DNA from 2 places in the Rhizobium sp. 10N414 genome. Region 2 is predicted to be linked to the other one. Evidence: riboswitches for the same ligand, from Rfam matches in the RefSeq annotation. Region 2 holds a riboswitch; the other holds the start of a gene.
What was found. Region 2 has a riboswitch for FMN ahead of AC1DE4_RS12735 (EamA family transporter). Riboswitches for the same ligand answer to the same signal wherever they lie in the genome.
Positions count from the first base shown of each region.

Region 1: it holds a riboswitch for FMN, as region 2 does, so the genes downstream of both, ribB (3,4-dihydroxy-2-butanone-4-phosphate synthase) here and AC1DE4_RS12735 (EamA family transporter) in region 2, are expected to answer to the same signal.

Region 1 is NZ_JBFTIN010000068.1:12,733-20,429, forward strand. It holds gene AC1DE4_RS30580 (LLM class flavin-dependent oxidoreductase) at 1-335, opposite strand, end outside; gene tkt (transketolase) at 533-2,563, opposite strand; gene AC1DE4_RS30590 (hypothetical protein) at 3,519-3,860, opposite strand; gene AC1DE4_RS30595 (hypothetical protein) at 3,895-4,428, opposite strand; gene ribB (3,4-dihydroxy-2-butanone-4-phosphate synthase) at 4,970-5,596, opposite strand; FMN riboswitch at 5,711-5,855, opposite strand; partial or broken gene AC1DE4_RS30605 (sugar-binding domain-containing protein) at 5,910-6,246, shown strand; gene AC1DE4_RS30610 (IS1380 family transposase) at 6,407-7,697, opposite strand, start outside.
Region 2 is NZ_JBFTIN010000011.1:46,953-54,649, forward strand. It holds gene clpX (ATP-dependent Clp protease ATP-binding subunit ClpX) at 1-209, shown strand, start outside; gene lon (endopeptidase La) at 623-3,037, shown strand; gene hupB (DNA-binding protein HupB) at 3,245-3,520, shown strand; FMN riboswitch at 3,643-3,792, shown strand; partial or broken gene AC1DE4_RS12735 (EamA family transporter) at 3,874-4,531, shown strand; gene AC1DE4_RS12740 (esterase-like activity of phytase family protein) at 4,615-6,813, shown strand; gene AC1DE4_RS12745 (aldo/keto reductase) at 6,879-7,697, opposite strand, start outside.

The DNA of each region.
Region 1 (7,697 bases), on a different contig from region 2:
ACCTCTGCGCGGCCGTTGGACGCTGCGTCGACAGTTGCGAACCGCTGATAAACGCGCACGGGGTCGTCCGAACTCAGCACCGTGACGGCCGAACCCAGCTTGATCCTATCTGTCACCGTCGCAACGGCCGCAAGGACAGTTTCCGGGCTGGATACCGCGAAATCCTCGCGATGGTGTTCGCCAATCCCGAAGAAATCGATCCCAACCTGGTCGGCTGCCACGGCCTCCTTGATGACATTCCGGATGACCTGAGCATACGTTTCAGGCTGGCCGTTGGCGTCGTGTGTTACGTCCCCAAAGGTATCGACGCCGAATTCTACATTTGACTTTGTCATGCTTGTTGTCCCACGGGCCAAGCCGACGGTAACCGTCGACGCCCAATCGTTTGGATTTTGGGATCTTAGTTGGGGTGCCGCCTAGTAAAGCGGAATGGCGAAAAACTAGATCGTTATCATCGAAGAGTTAGAAGATATGCGGGGTCCCCAAGATGGGACGAGCACCTTGGGGCACACGATCAACGTGAGTAGCCTCGTCAAGCAGAACCGGCGGCCAGGGCTTCCCCGCTGGCTTTGACCACGGCATCCACTGTGATGCCGAACTTGTTGTAGACGTCATCGATCTTTCCGGATGCGCCGAAACTATGCATACCCACGAACCGACCATTGAACCCGAGATATCGGTCCCAGCTGTCCTGGACGGCAGCCTCTACAGCGACCCTCGCAGATCCCGCGCCGAGTACCTTCCTCTTGTACTCGGGCGCCTGAGCCTCGAACAATAGTCGGCATGGCATCGAGACGACGGCGGTCCGAATACCTCCGGCCTGCAACCGATCCCGAGCTTGGACTGCCAGATGGAGTTCTGAGCCGGTCGCCATGATAGTCAGCTGACGCTCGCCGCCTTCGGCTTCCAGCAGCACGTACCCGCCTTTGGCTGACAGGTTTTCGCTTCCAGGGTCCCTGCGCAGCAATGGCATTGGCTGCCGGGACAGTGCGATGAGAGCAGCTCTGCGGGGAGCGTCGAGAATTGCTTCCCAGCATTCTGCCGTTTCAATCGGATCACCCGGACGGTAAACAGCGAGCCCTGGGATTGCCCGAAGTGCGGACAGATGCTCGACTGGCTGATGGGTCGGCCCATCTTCGCCCAGGCCGATAGAATCGTGCGTCATCACAAAGATCGAGCGGATTTCCATCATGGCGGCAAGGCGAATGGCAGGTCGCGCGTAATCAGAGAACGTCAGGAACGTGCCGCCGTACGGAATCAATCCCCCGTGAAGGGCGATGCCATTGATCGTGGCGGCCATACCATGCTCGCGGGCGCCATAATGGATGTAGGAGCCCGCATACTGACCGGGGGCGATCTCGACCTGGGACTTGGCTTTCGTGTTGTTGGACGGCGTCAGATCGGCTGAACCACCGATCAGCTCCGGTACGGCCTCGGCCAAGTGATTAAGGACGGTACCACTGGCTTGGCGAGTGGCCATATCCTTCTCGCTTGCCAGCAACTCACTTTTGGCCGCCTCGATCGACTTGCGCCAGTCGTGCGGCAACTCACCTTTCATCCGGCGCGCGAACTCCGTGCGGATTTCCTCGTTCGCGGTTTGGACGCGCACTGCCCACGCCATCCGCTGGTTTTGCCCCTTTGAGCCAATGGAGCGCCACGCCTCAAGCAGGTCACCTGGGATCTCGAACGGAGGCGGCGACCAGTTCAGGATCTTTCTTGCGCCCGCAATCTCTTCCTCCCCTGGCGCATCACTGTGCGCTTTCTGGGTGCCGGCCTTTGTCGGGAAGCCGAAACCGATGATCGTCTTGCAGGCGATCATCGACGGTCGGTCGGTGACCTTCCGCGCCTCGATGATCGCTGCCCTGATAGCATCGGTATCGTGCCCGTCGATCTGCAGGACATGCCAGTTGGCCGAACGGAAACGCGCCTGATGGTCATCGGACTCGGCGAGGCTGGTCGCGCCGTCGATGGAAATCGAGTTGTCATCCCAGAAATAGATGAGCTTCCCGAGTTTCAGGTGACCTGCGAGCGCGATGGCTTCCTGGCTGATACCTTCCATCAGGCAACCGTCGCCATGGAAGACGTAGGTGTAATGGTTCGAAAGATCGTCGCCGAACTTTGCGTTCATGATCCGCTCGGCCAGGGCTATGCCGACCCCGTTGGCCAGCCCCTGCCCCAGTGGACCGGTCGTCGTTTCGATACCTGTCGCGTGATGGTATTCTGGGTGCCCTGCTGTTCGCGAACCGATTTGGCGAAAATTCTTGATCTCATCGATGGTCATATCCTCGTAGCCGGTCAGATACAGAAGGCTGTAGAGCAGCATCGAGCCATGACCGTTCGAGATCAGGAACCGGTCACGGTCGTACCAGTATGGGTCCTTGCTATCGAACTTCATGAATTCAGAGAAAAGCACGGCCGCGATGTCTGCCATGCCCATTGGCATGCCGGGGTGACCGCTTTTGGCCCTCTGGACCGCGTCCATGGAAAGGAACCGAATGCAGTTGGCGAGCTTGCGGAGGTGGGGGTCTTTGGGCGCGGGAACAGATGCGGTCGTATCGGGCATGGGTGGTATCTCCTAGTTCGGACCGAGTATCTCGCTCGGAGATAGGGCGAGGACGAAGGAGCGACAGAATGGTGACGCGTCAGCGACTATGGGTCACACATCAGAAGGTGGACTGGCTGTCCCCGGAATGTCAAAGCTGGAAGCTGCGGGAACAGCCGCTTGGAAAAGCGTTCTCAATTTACTTACGCATCTTCGCGGGCTTGCTCATCACAACCAACGCGACGCCTCTCAGTTTGACCGAGCACCCGCCACAGAAGGCAAATTTCACCTCGTCGGCTTGCGAACGCTAAGCATCACGCACATGCCGTTCCGGTAAAGATTGAATGCTTGGCAGGATGAGGTGGAGACGCACTGGTCCTGACAGGTAGCGAGACTGCCCCCGCAAACTTTGCAAAAGGCTTACCCAAGACTTCGACGTCTTTGCTGGTTCGGAAGTCCAGACCAGGACCGTAGTCGTGGCCGATCCTTGTGATGTCTGTTTCCAAGCCCTTGTACCCCAAGACTTCTTCCGACGAAAAACGCATACGTTGCGGTGCTGCTAGCCACTACGCTGACCGCTTGCGCGACCACCACGCCTGCGTCCTCGCCTATGGAGGAGGCGCACCTGAACCGTTACGCTGGCGCAGAAGCTGTCGCCCGCAACTGTCCGGCCTTCGGCGGATACGGCTAGTTTGCAGCCATGTGGTCGGATGCCGAGAGCAAGTTGGCGCGAGCATGCGCACTGGGCGCTAAAGAAGCCGACATCAGGCAAGCCCGGGAGAGGATGAACGGGCAACTTCTGTCGGCGATCGTCCTTGTTGGCGCACCTGAGGCCTGCAGTAGCTTTGCCAACGGACTGGCATGGGCTGGGACGACCCCTGCTATCGTTGAGCCAAAGAAGACCGCAGCTACCAAGGGTAAGAAGTAGGGCTAGCGATAGTAGGCGGTAATGTCGCGCTTTGCGCAGGCGGCGCGTTTACTCCGGCTTCCATTGATACCGTTCGGGATGGGCCTCAACCTTGGCTTCCGTAATGCTTCCATCCTTACGACCGGTGGGGTCGACATACATCGCCCTGGCGGCCATCAATGCGTTGCAAAGTTCGGCTTCATCGGCGTCGAGGGTCGCCATAAACACGCGCTGTTCATCATCCGCCAGAGCAAGAAACTGCTCGTATTGATCAATAGCCTCGGGTTTGGCGCCGTCTCCAAAAGGCAGCCACTTGAGCCGAAGGCGTTGACGTAGGGTTGCCTCCTGCCGCTTCCTGCCTTTGCCATTGATGTGGTAGGTTTTGCCCTTTTCCAAAGTCATCTCGGTCAACCGAAGCTTCTTGGAGCTTCGTATGGTAGAGCACTCAACGTTTATTCGATAGTGGTTTATCGATAAGCGCGACAACTGGCCCGTCAGAGGCATCGTTTGCCGGCTGCCCCCCGCTAGGGGATGCGGCGCGCTGCCTTCGCCCGTCGTCGACCGAATTGCCATATCGCCCAAGCATGTCACGAAGCCATTGGTTTTCGGCCATTAGTTCTTTTCTTCGCTCGTCAACGCCCGCCGAGCATTTCAACCGGTCTGCCTGCCTAGAATGAACTGGGCGCTTGTCATTGCAAGCAACTCCCGGGCCGACAGGCAAACTGATTCCCTTTCGATCTATTTCTTCATCAAGGACTTCATCACAATCATCCACTCCCCTCGATTGGGCTTGAACGACGGCGTTATGCTTCCGAGAGTCACTTTCATAGAAACTGGACTCGCTTCCGGCCATCAGGTCATCGAGTTCTTGTATCCAGAGGTAATATTTCTCCCGCAAAGGATGGTCGTCGGCCAACGAAGCCAGCTTTGTTTGCGCTAAGCGCATTTTATCTCGATGCAATCGGATATCGATTTTCACTGCGCGTCCACCTCGCTATATCGAGGCAGAACATATAGTGAACATAAGCGGCGGTAAAGCTTGAGTCTTGAGCGGATAGTTCAAAAGAATCCGACACCCTGATTTTCTCTGCGGAACTCGACAGCAACGGAAAGCCACGGCAAGGGCTGCTGCAGCAGGCGCTAAGGGGCTTTATCTTTCAGACGACGACAACAAGCTCGTGTCGGATGCTGGTCCGGCCACACCGAAATCATTTGGTCCGCTTTTTGAGCCAACTGAGATCTGAGCTCAGTTATTTCGCCATCGATGTCTAACGCTGCGGCCGAAAACGTGTCGGCGACTGACCCACCCTTGGATGTTTTAGCCTTAGTAGCCGCGGCAGTGCGAGACTTGGGCGTTTTTAGCCGCCTAAAGGCCAACGGGAACGGAAGCGTCCCCTAAAAAGCTATCCGATGGCGGACATGGCGCACGCAGCCGTACTTTGCTACCCGCCCGTCGGCTGACGTCCATCTTTAGCTTCGGCGCGATTCCCCACAGGAAATCGCGCTTGCAGTTCCGAAAATCATGCGGCCTGAGAAGACAGGCTGGACGTTCTATACGCGATGAGATCTTCGATCGTGATTAGGTGGAGACCGTGTCGTTCAGCAAACACTTCCAGCTCGGGTAGCCGAGCCATCGTTCCGTCGTCGTTTGCCACTTCGCAGATCACTCCGGATGGTGAAAGACCAGCAAGCCGGGCAAGGTCAACCGCCGCTTCCGTGTGGCCCGGACGAGATAGAACGCCGTTTGGACGGGCTCTCAGCGGGAAGATATGTCCTGGACGCGCAAAATCCTCGGGACGAGAACCGTCAGTGACGAGGGCCCGAACGGTCGCTGCGCGATCGGCGGCAGAAATCCCGGTTGTTGTTTCTGGGATATAGTCCACGGACACGGTGAACGCCGTTTCGAGCACTTCGGTATTGCGCGAAACCATCAGGGGAATATCGAGTTCGTCGAGCCTTTCGCCTTCCATCGCGACGCAGATGAGGCCACGTGCGTAGTTCATCATGAACGCGATGGATTGAGGAGTGATTGCTTGGGAGGCAATCACGAGATCCCCTTCGTTTTCACGGTCGCGGTCATCGACAACAACGACGATCTCGCCACGGGCAATCGCGGCGATCGCATCATCAATCTTGGAAATTGCCATTCTCTTCTGCCTTTCAAGGGTTGCCGCGGTGAGCGGCGAGCATGGCCTTTAACAGCCACAATTTTTCCCTTGGGCGAACAAGATACAAGTCGTCGTCAAACACGACGACCCCTGCGTTGCTCTCTTCCATCCGGACTATGACCGTCGGCTCCGGCATCTCACCGGATCTGCTGACCCTTCGCTTTCGCGAAGGCGCTCGCGGGCTCCGAGTTGCCTCGATACCGCCGGTGGGGAATTACACCCCGCCCTGAGAACATGCGTAACATAGACATTCACTACATCAGTCCGCAAGAGAACGTCGCGATAAACTGCGGTGGAGAACATCCATCCGCAAAAGAGTGCACAGTCAAAGTACGTCATCCAAACCCTCGGCGGCATGGGAGATCCCTCCGTACAAACGCATGCGACGCAGCTGACGACTCGTCTTGCTCGTTTGACCGGCGCCAAACCAAAGCTGTTACCCGTACAAGGTGTGACACCGTCTCGGGAGGCAAAGCTGCTCATGCAAGCCGATCCGTTCGTCAGGGAGACAATCGACCTTTTCGGCAGCATAACGCTCGCGATTGTAGGCATCGGGCGCCGTCGAGCCGTCCGAGCTTCTCGCGCGATCTGGCAACATCTTTTCTTCGCGGGAACTCGCCGATCTAGCCCGCTTTTCTCACAGCGCCTCTGGTATTGATTGGGCGCGGTGTCGGGTGGCGTGGCGTCGATACCGGGGACGCGCGCGGTCGTCGCCGCGATGTGGGGCGTTTTGTTTGGGCCGGCGATGTATCCTCTGTCGTTGGCGGGAAGGGCTCGGGTCCGGCGGCATCATCGGGCCGCAGCGCATATTCGGGCGTGAGCCAGGGCAAATTCCTCGGCATAGGGGCAGGCCGAAGCCATCGCGACCTTGATGCGGCGGACCGAGATGCGGACCTGGGCGCCGATCTTCAAGAGCTTCAATCGGATCGTGCCGCAGGTGGCATCGGCAAGGCGGCTACCGGTGAGGCCGAGGCGGCGTAGCGCACAGATCAGCACATAGGCCAAGGATGCAAACCAGAGCCGCAACTGATTGGCGAGCATGGTGTGGGCGCTGGTGCGGTCGGCATAGAGATCGAGCTGGCATTCCTTGATGCGGTTCTCCATGTCGCCGCGCGCGCAGTAGAGCTCCTCGTAAAGCGGTTGTGCCTCCCAGTATTCCGGTTCCAGCGAGGTGACGATGAAGCGCGGATTGGCCCCCGCCACCGTCCATTCGGCCTTGGCCACCACCCGCCGTCGGCATGACCAGCTGTCCTTCGTCGACCACAGGAAGTCGCGGAAGACGCGGGCAGCCTGGCCGCTTGCCTTGGCCGCAAAGCTCGCTTCCTCCAGGGCCTCGGCGATCTTCTTTTCCAACCGCTTGTTGCGGGCAAGGCCAAATACATAGTCGACGCCGTTTGCCTCGCACCAGTCCATCAGTTCGTCGCGGGCAAAGCCGGAATCGGCCCGCAGGATGATGCGGACGTTGGGCCAGCGCGCGCGGATCTGCTTGACGATCCGCCCGACCTCCTCGACCGCGCCGGCGCTGGCGTCGATATTGGAGCGCCGCAACTTGGCCGCCAGCAGATGCCGGCCGCAGAAGATGTAGAGCGGCAAATAGCAATAGCCGTCATAATAGCCGTGGAAGAACCGCCCTTCCTGATGGCCGTGCAGCGGATCGTCGGTGGCGTCGAGATCGAGCACGATCTCCTCCGGCGGCCTGTCATGTGCATCCACGAACAGCTCTACGAACAGCGCTTCCAGCGCCGCTGCGTCATAGGCGATCTTATGATAGCGCGTCGGCGCACCGGGGCGGCCGTGCTCCAGCCGGTTCAACGTGGATTTGCCGGCAAGCACCGCACAGTCTTGTCGCTTCGGCGTCAGCCGCTCCGACAGCAGCGCAAGTACCGGGTCGTGGCGCAGCGTGTCGTGATCGTCGACATCCTCGTAGCCCAGCGCGATCGCCGCAATGCGCTGCCCGACCAGCGTGCGCATGCTGTGGACCGTGCACTTCGGATCGCGGCCATCAACGAAGCAGCCGGCCACCCGGTCGAATAGCCCGATGGCCCCATCGACGTGGCGAAGCAGCAGCGCACCGGCATCC
Region 2 (7,697 bases):
AGATCGCCCGCAAGGCGATCATTCGCAAGACCGGTGCCCGCGGCCTTCGTTCGATTATGGAAAAGATCCTCCTCGACACGATGTTCGAACTGCCGGCGCTGGAAGGCGTACGCGAAGTCGTCATCTCCGAGGAAGTGGCACGCGGCTCCGCCCGTCCGCTTTACATCTACGCCGATCGTCAAGATGAGAAGGCCAACGCTTCCGCGTGACCTTAGAGATATCTTTACGATACGAACTGTGAATTTGAGGGGCTTGCCGTTGGCGGGCCCCTTTCTATTTCAAAATCAGTGCACGACCCTGATAAATCTTGCTAAAGAGGTCTGAAACCACTTCTGTTGCCGTTGCGGATTCCCCCGCCCTTGGCAATTATGGAATGATTCCGTTGGTGTGTTTCGGTCTTGTGTTTTAGCCGCTTCGGAAGTGGTAGCCGCTGACTTGGCACGGCGCTCCAGAATGAAGGTATTCCGTTGTAGCATAGCTGTCATGTCCAGGGGGACACCGGCCATGGCGCAGCTTGAAAAGCATAATCAGAACCTCCACTTGTTGTCTCAAGTGGAGTGCGGCCCGGTTCTAGTGGCCGCGCCAGAAGAGCCCGGAAACGGGACGATGGAAAGGAAATAAAATGACGAAGAAAACGTCAGTTGCGAGCACAGCATATCCGGTTTTGCCCCTGCGCGACATCGTCGTCTTCCCGCATATGATCGTGCCCTTGTTTGTCGGCCGAGAGAAATCGATCCGTGCGCTCGAGGAGGTCATGGGATCGGACAAGCAGATCATGCTCGTCACGCAGATCAATGCGAGCGATGACGATCCGGAACCGTCTGCCATTCACAATGTCGGTACTGTCGCCAACGTATTGCAGCTGCTGAAGCTGCCTGATGGCACCGTCAAGGTTCTGGTCGAAGGTCGCGCCCGCGCCGAGATCGACGCTTACACGGATCGTGAGGACTTTTACGAAGCCCTTGGTCACGTTCTCGAAGAACCGCATGACGATCCGGTCGAGCTTGAAGCGCTCAGCCGCTCGGTCGTTTCCGAGTTCGAGAGCTACGTAAAGCTCAACAAGAAGATCTCGCCCGAGGTCGTTGGCGCTGCCAGCCAGATCGACGACTATTCGAAGCTCGCCGATACGGTTGCCTCGCACCTGTCGATCAAGATCACCGAGAAGCAGGAGATGCTGGAAACCACCAGTGTCAAGGCACGCCTCGAAAAGGCGCTCGGCTTCATGGAAGGCGAGATCTCGGTCCTTCAGGTCGAAAAGCGCATCCGCTCGCGCGTCAAGCGCCAGATGGAGAAGACCCAGCGCGAGTACTACCTGAACGAACAGATGAAGGCGATCCAGAAGGAGCTTGGCGACGGCGAGGAAGGCCGCGACGAGATGGCCGAACTGGAAGAGCGCATCGCCAAGACCAAGCTTTCGAAGGAAGCCAAGGAAAAGGCTGACGCCGAGCTGAAGAAGCTGCGGCAGATGAGCCCGATGTCGGCTGAGGCGACTGTTGTCCGCAACTATCTCGACTGGCTGCTCGGAATTCCGTGGGGCAAGAAGTCGAAGATCAAGTCGGATCTCAACAACGCCGAGAAGATCCTCGAAGCCGATCACTTCGGTCTCGATAAGGTCAAGGAGCGTATCGTCGAGTATCTGGCTGTCCAGGCCCGCGCGACCAAGATCAAGGGTCCGATCCTGTGCCTCGTTGGTCCTCCGGGCGTGGGCAAGACCTCGCTCGCGCAGTCGATCGCCAAGGCGACCGGCCGTGAGTATGTCCGCATGGCTCTCGGTGGCGTTCGTGACGAAGCTGAAATTCGCGGTCACCGCCGCACCTACATCGGTTCGATGCCCGGCAAGGTCATCCAGTCGATGAAGAAGGCGAAGAAGTCCAACCCGCTCTTCCTGCTCGATGAAATCGACAAGATGGGCCAGGATTTCCGTGGCGATCCGTCGTCGGCTCTGCTCGAGGTGCTGGATCCGGCTCAGAACTCGACCTTCATGGATCACTACCTGGAAGTCGAATACGACCTGTCGGACGTGATGTTCATCACGACGGCGAATACGCTGAACATTCCGGCACCTTTGATGGACCGCATGGAAGTCATCCGTATCGCCGGTTACACCGAAGACGAAAAGCGCGAAATCGCCAAGCGGCACCTGCTGCCGAAGGCCATCAAGGAACATGCGCTGCAGCCGAATGAATTCTCGGTCAGCGACGATGCCCTGATGGCGATCAGCCAGCAGTACACCCGCGAAGCTGGTGTTCGTAACTTCGAACGCGAATTGATGAAGCTCGCCCGCAAGGCGGTCACCGAGATCATCAAGGGCAAGACGAAGTCCGTTCATGTGACGGCCGAAAACATCGACGACTACCTGGGCGTTCCGCGCTTCCGCCACGGCGAAGCAGAGCGCGAAGATCAGGTCGGCGTGGTAACGGGCCTGGCCTGGACGGAAGTCGGCGGCGAACTGCTGACGATCGAAGGCGTCATGATGCCGGGCAAGGGTCGCATGACCGTGACCGGCAACCTGAAGGAAGTCATGAAGGAATCGATTTCCGCAGCGGCATCCTATGTCCGCTCGCGCGCCGTCGATTTCGGCATCGAGCCTCCGCGCTTCGACAAGAGCGACATCCACGTGCACGTACCGGAAGGTGCGACGCCGAAGGATGGTCCGTCGGCCGGTGTTGCCATGGCAACCGCGATCGTCTCAATCATGACCGGCATCCCGGTCGACAAGAACGTGGCGATGACGGGTGAAATCACCCTTCGCGGTCGTGTTCTGCCGATCGGCGGCCTCAAGGAAAAGCTGCTCGCAGCGCTTCGCGGTGGCATCAAGAAGGTGCTGATTCCGGAAGAAAACGCCAAGGATCTGGCGGAGATTCCGGATAACGTGAAGAACAACATGGAGATCATCCCGGTGTCCCGCATGGGCGAGGTGATTAAGCATGCGCTGGTCCGCAGACCGGAAGCAATCGAGTGGGATGGCACGGTGGAAACGCCCGTCATCGCGACGGTCGAAGGGCTCGACGAAACGGGTGCAACCATAGCTCACTGAGCTTTGTTTGCCACATTCGTGCCCAATTGCTTAAAAACCCTGAAAAGGCTGGCGTTTTCGCCAGCCTTTTTTTGTGAAATTGGCACACGGGTGCTTGCATTTCCTTGATTTGCAGGCTCTTTGGGGTGCGGCGGGCCTGATGAACTCTATTCTGCGCCTGGCTTATAGATTTGAGTCGTTTCGAACCATTTAGAAAGGGGTGGAAACATGAACAAGAATGAACTCGTGTCCGCAGTTGCCGAAAAGGCAGGACTCTCGAAGACCGACGCTGCTTCCGCGGTTGATGCTGTTTTCGAAGTCGTCCAGGCTGAACTGAAGGGCAAGGGCGACGTTCGCCTCGCTGGTTTTGGTAGCTTCACCGTCTCCCATCGCGCAGCCACGAAGGGCCGCAACCCGTCCACCGGCGCAGAAGTCGATATTCCGGCTCGCAACGTGCCGAAGTTCACGCCCGGCAAGGGCCTGAAGGACGCCGTCAACGGCTGATATGAATTTACTTGGCGGCCGGGCAACGAGACCGGCGGCACAAGTTTCGAAGGGTTCGGCCACGGCCGAACCCTTTTTGCTTTTCGCGGCCTTGTCGGCACGCGCGGCATGTCATACGAAATGACCGTTCTCAGGGCGGGGTGAAAGTACCTACCGGCGGTAAAGGCCTTGGCCCCAGCCCGCGAGCGCCTTTTGGTCGTGTGCCGAGAGGGTCAGCAGATCCGGTGCAATTCCGGAGCCGACGGTTACAGTCCGGATGAAAGAGAATGAGCGGAGCGGGCGAGGGTGGATTCTGCCCTCGCTGCATATCGCGCTCATGCGTCCTGATTTGTGTTGGTTTCGGAAAGAAAGACATGAATCAGACTTCCCCTACGTTTTCCGCTTCGCGAGCAATGGTCGGTGCTGCCTGGATGATTGCCGCGGGCATCGCCTTCTCTATCCTCAATATCGTCACGCAATGGCTGACGATGAAGCTCGCTTTCCTCTCGGCCTCGGCAGCCTTCTGGCAATATGCCTTTGCCCTGGTGTTCTCGCTGCCCTTTCTCTGGCGCGCCGGTCTTGGGGCAATGAGAACGCGTTATCACTGGCGTCATGTTGTACGAGTCGCCTTGGCTGCCTTTGGGGGTAACGACCTGGGTCGCGGGGCTTGCGCAAGTACCCATCTGGCAGGCGATTGCGCTGGTAATGACGTCTCCGTTCTTCATCATCATGGGCGCACGCATCTACCTTGGTGAGTATATCGGCCCTGCGCGATGGGCCGCGACCGCAACCGTGCGGCGGGCCTCCTGACCGTGATGGCGCAGTATTTTCCTGACGTTAGCCTATTCGGCAGCCGATGCCGCTTACATTCAGCCATTCGACGATCTCAAGCTGCCGCTCAACGCGTTCGCCGGCTGGCTGGTCTTCGGCTATGCGCCGACCGGCTATCTGTGGTTGGGCGCGGTGCTGATCCTTGGGGCATCGCTCTTCATCATGCGGAACGAAATGAAGAAGGAGCGGGAGACCCGCTAGCGCGTTCAAAATATGACATCGGTGTCATCCCGGTGTCATGCCCATCCCCCAGAAAAACCTTGTGTGAACTCATGGGGGATTTCATGACAACTGTATCGCGCAAGACAGTGCTCGTTGCGGCGCTCCTGGCGACGGCCGCGTTTCCGGCCGCCGCAGAGCCCGTCTTCAATCGTATCGCAACCTTTCCGGTGGCATCCAACCTGCCACAGGAGAAAGACAAGCTCTCGGCCACTTCGGCGGAAATCATCACGGCTACCGACGACGGCATGACGCTGATCTATAGCGACAGCCCACTCGGAGCGATTGGTTTTGTCGATATCTCAGACGCCAAGGCTCCGAAGGCCGGGGGCGCGCTGATGATGGACGGCGAGCCGACATCCGTGACATCAACCGCCGGAAAGGCGCTCGTTGCCGTCAATACGTCGAAGAGCAAGGCAAAGCCTTCTGGGCGTCTCGCGATCGTCGACGTTGCCACCAAGAAGATCGAGAACGCATGCGACCTTGGGGGGCAGCCGGATTCGATCGCACTCAACAAGGACAAGACGCTCGGCGCGATCGCGATCGAAAACGAGCGTGACGAAGAGGTGAACGACGGCAAGATTCCGCAGATGCCGGCAGGCGACCTTGTCGTGTTCCAGGTCAAGAACGGCGCGGTCGATTGCGGTTCGATCAAGCACGTGATGCTGACTGGACTGGCGGGCATCGCACCCGAAGATCCGGAGCCGGAATTCGTCTCCTTCAACGACCAGAACGAGATCGCCCTGACCCTGCAGGAAAACAACGAGATCGTCATTATCGACGCGGCGACCGCAACGGTAAAGGCGCACTTCCCTGCGGGCAGCGTCGATCTCGCGGGTATCGATACCAAGCGCGACGGCGCGCTGAGGTTCACCGGCGAACTCAAGGGCGTGTTGCGCGAGCCCGACGCCGTGAAGTGGCTGGACAACGACCGTCTGGTCGTTGCGAACGAAGGCGACTATCAAGGCGGCTCGCGCGGCTTCACGATTTTCGACAAGACCGGAAAGGTACTTTACGAATCCGGTGCCTCGTTCGAACGCGCTGTCGCCAATATCGGCCACTATCCGGACAAGCGCTCTTCCGCCAAGGGTGTTGAGCCGGAAGGCTTGGAGGTCGCGACCTTCGGCGGCCAGAAATACATCTTCCTGCTTTCGGAGCGCGCTTCGGTCGTCGGCGTCTACAAGGATACCGGCGCGGAACCGCAACTCGTCCAGATCCTTCCGTCCGGCGTCTCGCCCGAGGGTGGCGTGGCCGTCCCGTCGCGCAATCTGTTTGCCACCGCCAACGAAGTCGATCTCGGCAAGGATGGCGGACCGCGATCCCACGTAATGATCTATCAACTTGCGGAAGGCGAAATGGCCTATCCGCAGATCGTTGCGGCGGAGAAGGAGGGCAATCCGCTCGGCTTTGCAGCACTTTCGGGTCTTGCCGCCGTTCCGGAAAAGCCGGGCCAGCTGTTTGCCGTCAGCGACAGCGTTCTCGGCATGCAGCCGACGATCTACACTATCGACGCCACCAAGAAACCGGCCGTCATCACCGAATCGCTGACCGTCAAGCGCGATGGCCAGCCGGCCCAAAAGCTCGATATCGAGGGTATCGCCGTCGACGAGAAGGGCTGGTTCTGGCTGGCCTCGGAAGGCAACAGCGAGAAGCTTTTGCCGCACGCGCTGTACCACGTAAACCCGAAGGGCGAGATCAAGGAAGAAATCGCTCTGCCGAGCGAACTGACCGCCAACGAAATCCGCTACGGCTTCGAAGGCGTGACGATCATCGGTTCCGGCGACGATGCCACCCTGTGGATGGCTGTTCAGCGCGAATGGAAGGATGACGAGAAGGGTTTCGTAAAGCTCGTCTCGTACAACCCGAAGAGCACGGAGTGGGGCGCCGTCCGCTATCCGCTGGACAAGTCCGAAGCCGGTTGGGTTGGTCTGTCTGAGATTTCCGCTCAGGGCGACGGCGTCTATATCATCGAGCGCGACAACCTCGTCGGTGACGCAGCCAAGCTGAAGAAGCTCTACAAGGTCGCGGTATCGGATCTGAAGCCCGGCAAGCTTGGAGGCGAGTTGCCGCTCGTCAAGAAGACGGAAGCCCACGACTTCCTTCCGGAGCTGAAGACTGCCACCAACGGCTACGTCCTTGACAAGCTGGAAGGTTTCGCCTTCGACGCCTCCGGCAAGGCTTACGCTGTCACGGACAATGATGGCGTGGATGATTCCTCGGGTGAAACTCTGTTCTTCGAGGTCAACCTCGTCGGTACGAACTGAGATTGATTGAGCCAGAAACAGAATGGCCGGGTCTATGCCCGGCCATTTTTCTTGCAATGCCTGCCTTACCAGCGCTGGTGGACGTAAGGGGCGACCAGTCGGTCGTAGATCTCGCGCGTGGCCTCCATCACTTCGTGTGAGAGCGGCGCGAGGCTTGCTGCAGCAGCGTTGGCGCGTGCCTGTTCGGCGTTGCGTGCACCCGGAATGACGACAGTGACCGCATCGCTCATCAGGATCCAGCGCAGCGCGAAGGCCGCCATGGTCGTGCCTGATGGCACGAGCTTGCGCACTTCCTCCACGGCCTGCAGGCCGACCTCGAAGGGAACGCCAGCGAAGGTCTCGCCGACATCGAAAGCCTCGCCGTGGCGGTTGAAATTGCGGTGGTCGTCGCTCGCAAATTTCGTCTCGCGGGTGATCTTCCCTGACAGCAGCCCGCTTGCGAGCGGCACGCGGGCGATGACGGCGATGTTCCTCCGTCGAGCCTCCTGGAAGAACAGGTGATGGGGCCGCTGGCGGAAGATGTTGTAGATGATCTGGATGCTGACGACGCCAGGATATTCGATTGCCTTCAGCGCTTCCTCGACCTTCTCGACACTGACGCCGTATCCCATGATCTTGCCGGCTTTCTGCAATTCGTTCAGGCCTTCGAAGACCTCCTGGCGATAAAGCACTTCGGTCGGGGGGCAATGCAATTGTACGAGATCGAGGCTGTCGACCCTCAGGTTCTTCAGGCTACGATCGATGAAGCCTTCGAGGTTGGCTTTGGTGTAGCCATCGGCGACATGCGGGTTGAGCCGGCGACCTGCCTTTGTCGCAACCATCGGCCGTTCTCCGCCACGGGTCGCAAGAACGTCGGCGATGATCTTTTCCGACCGGCCGTCGCC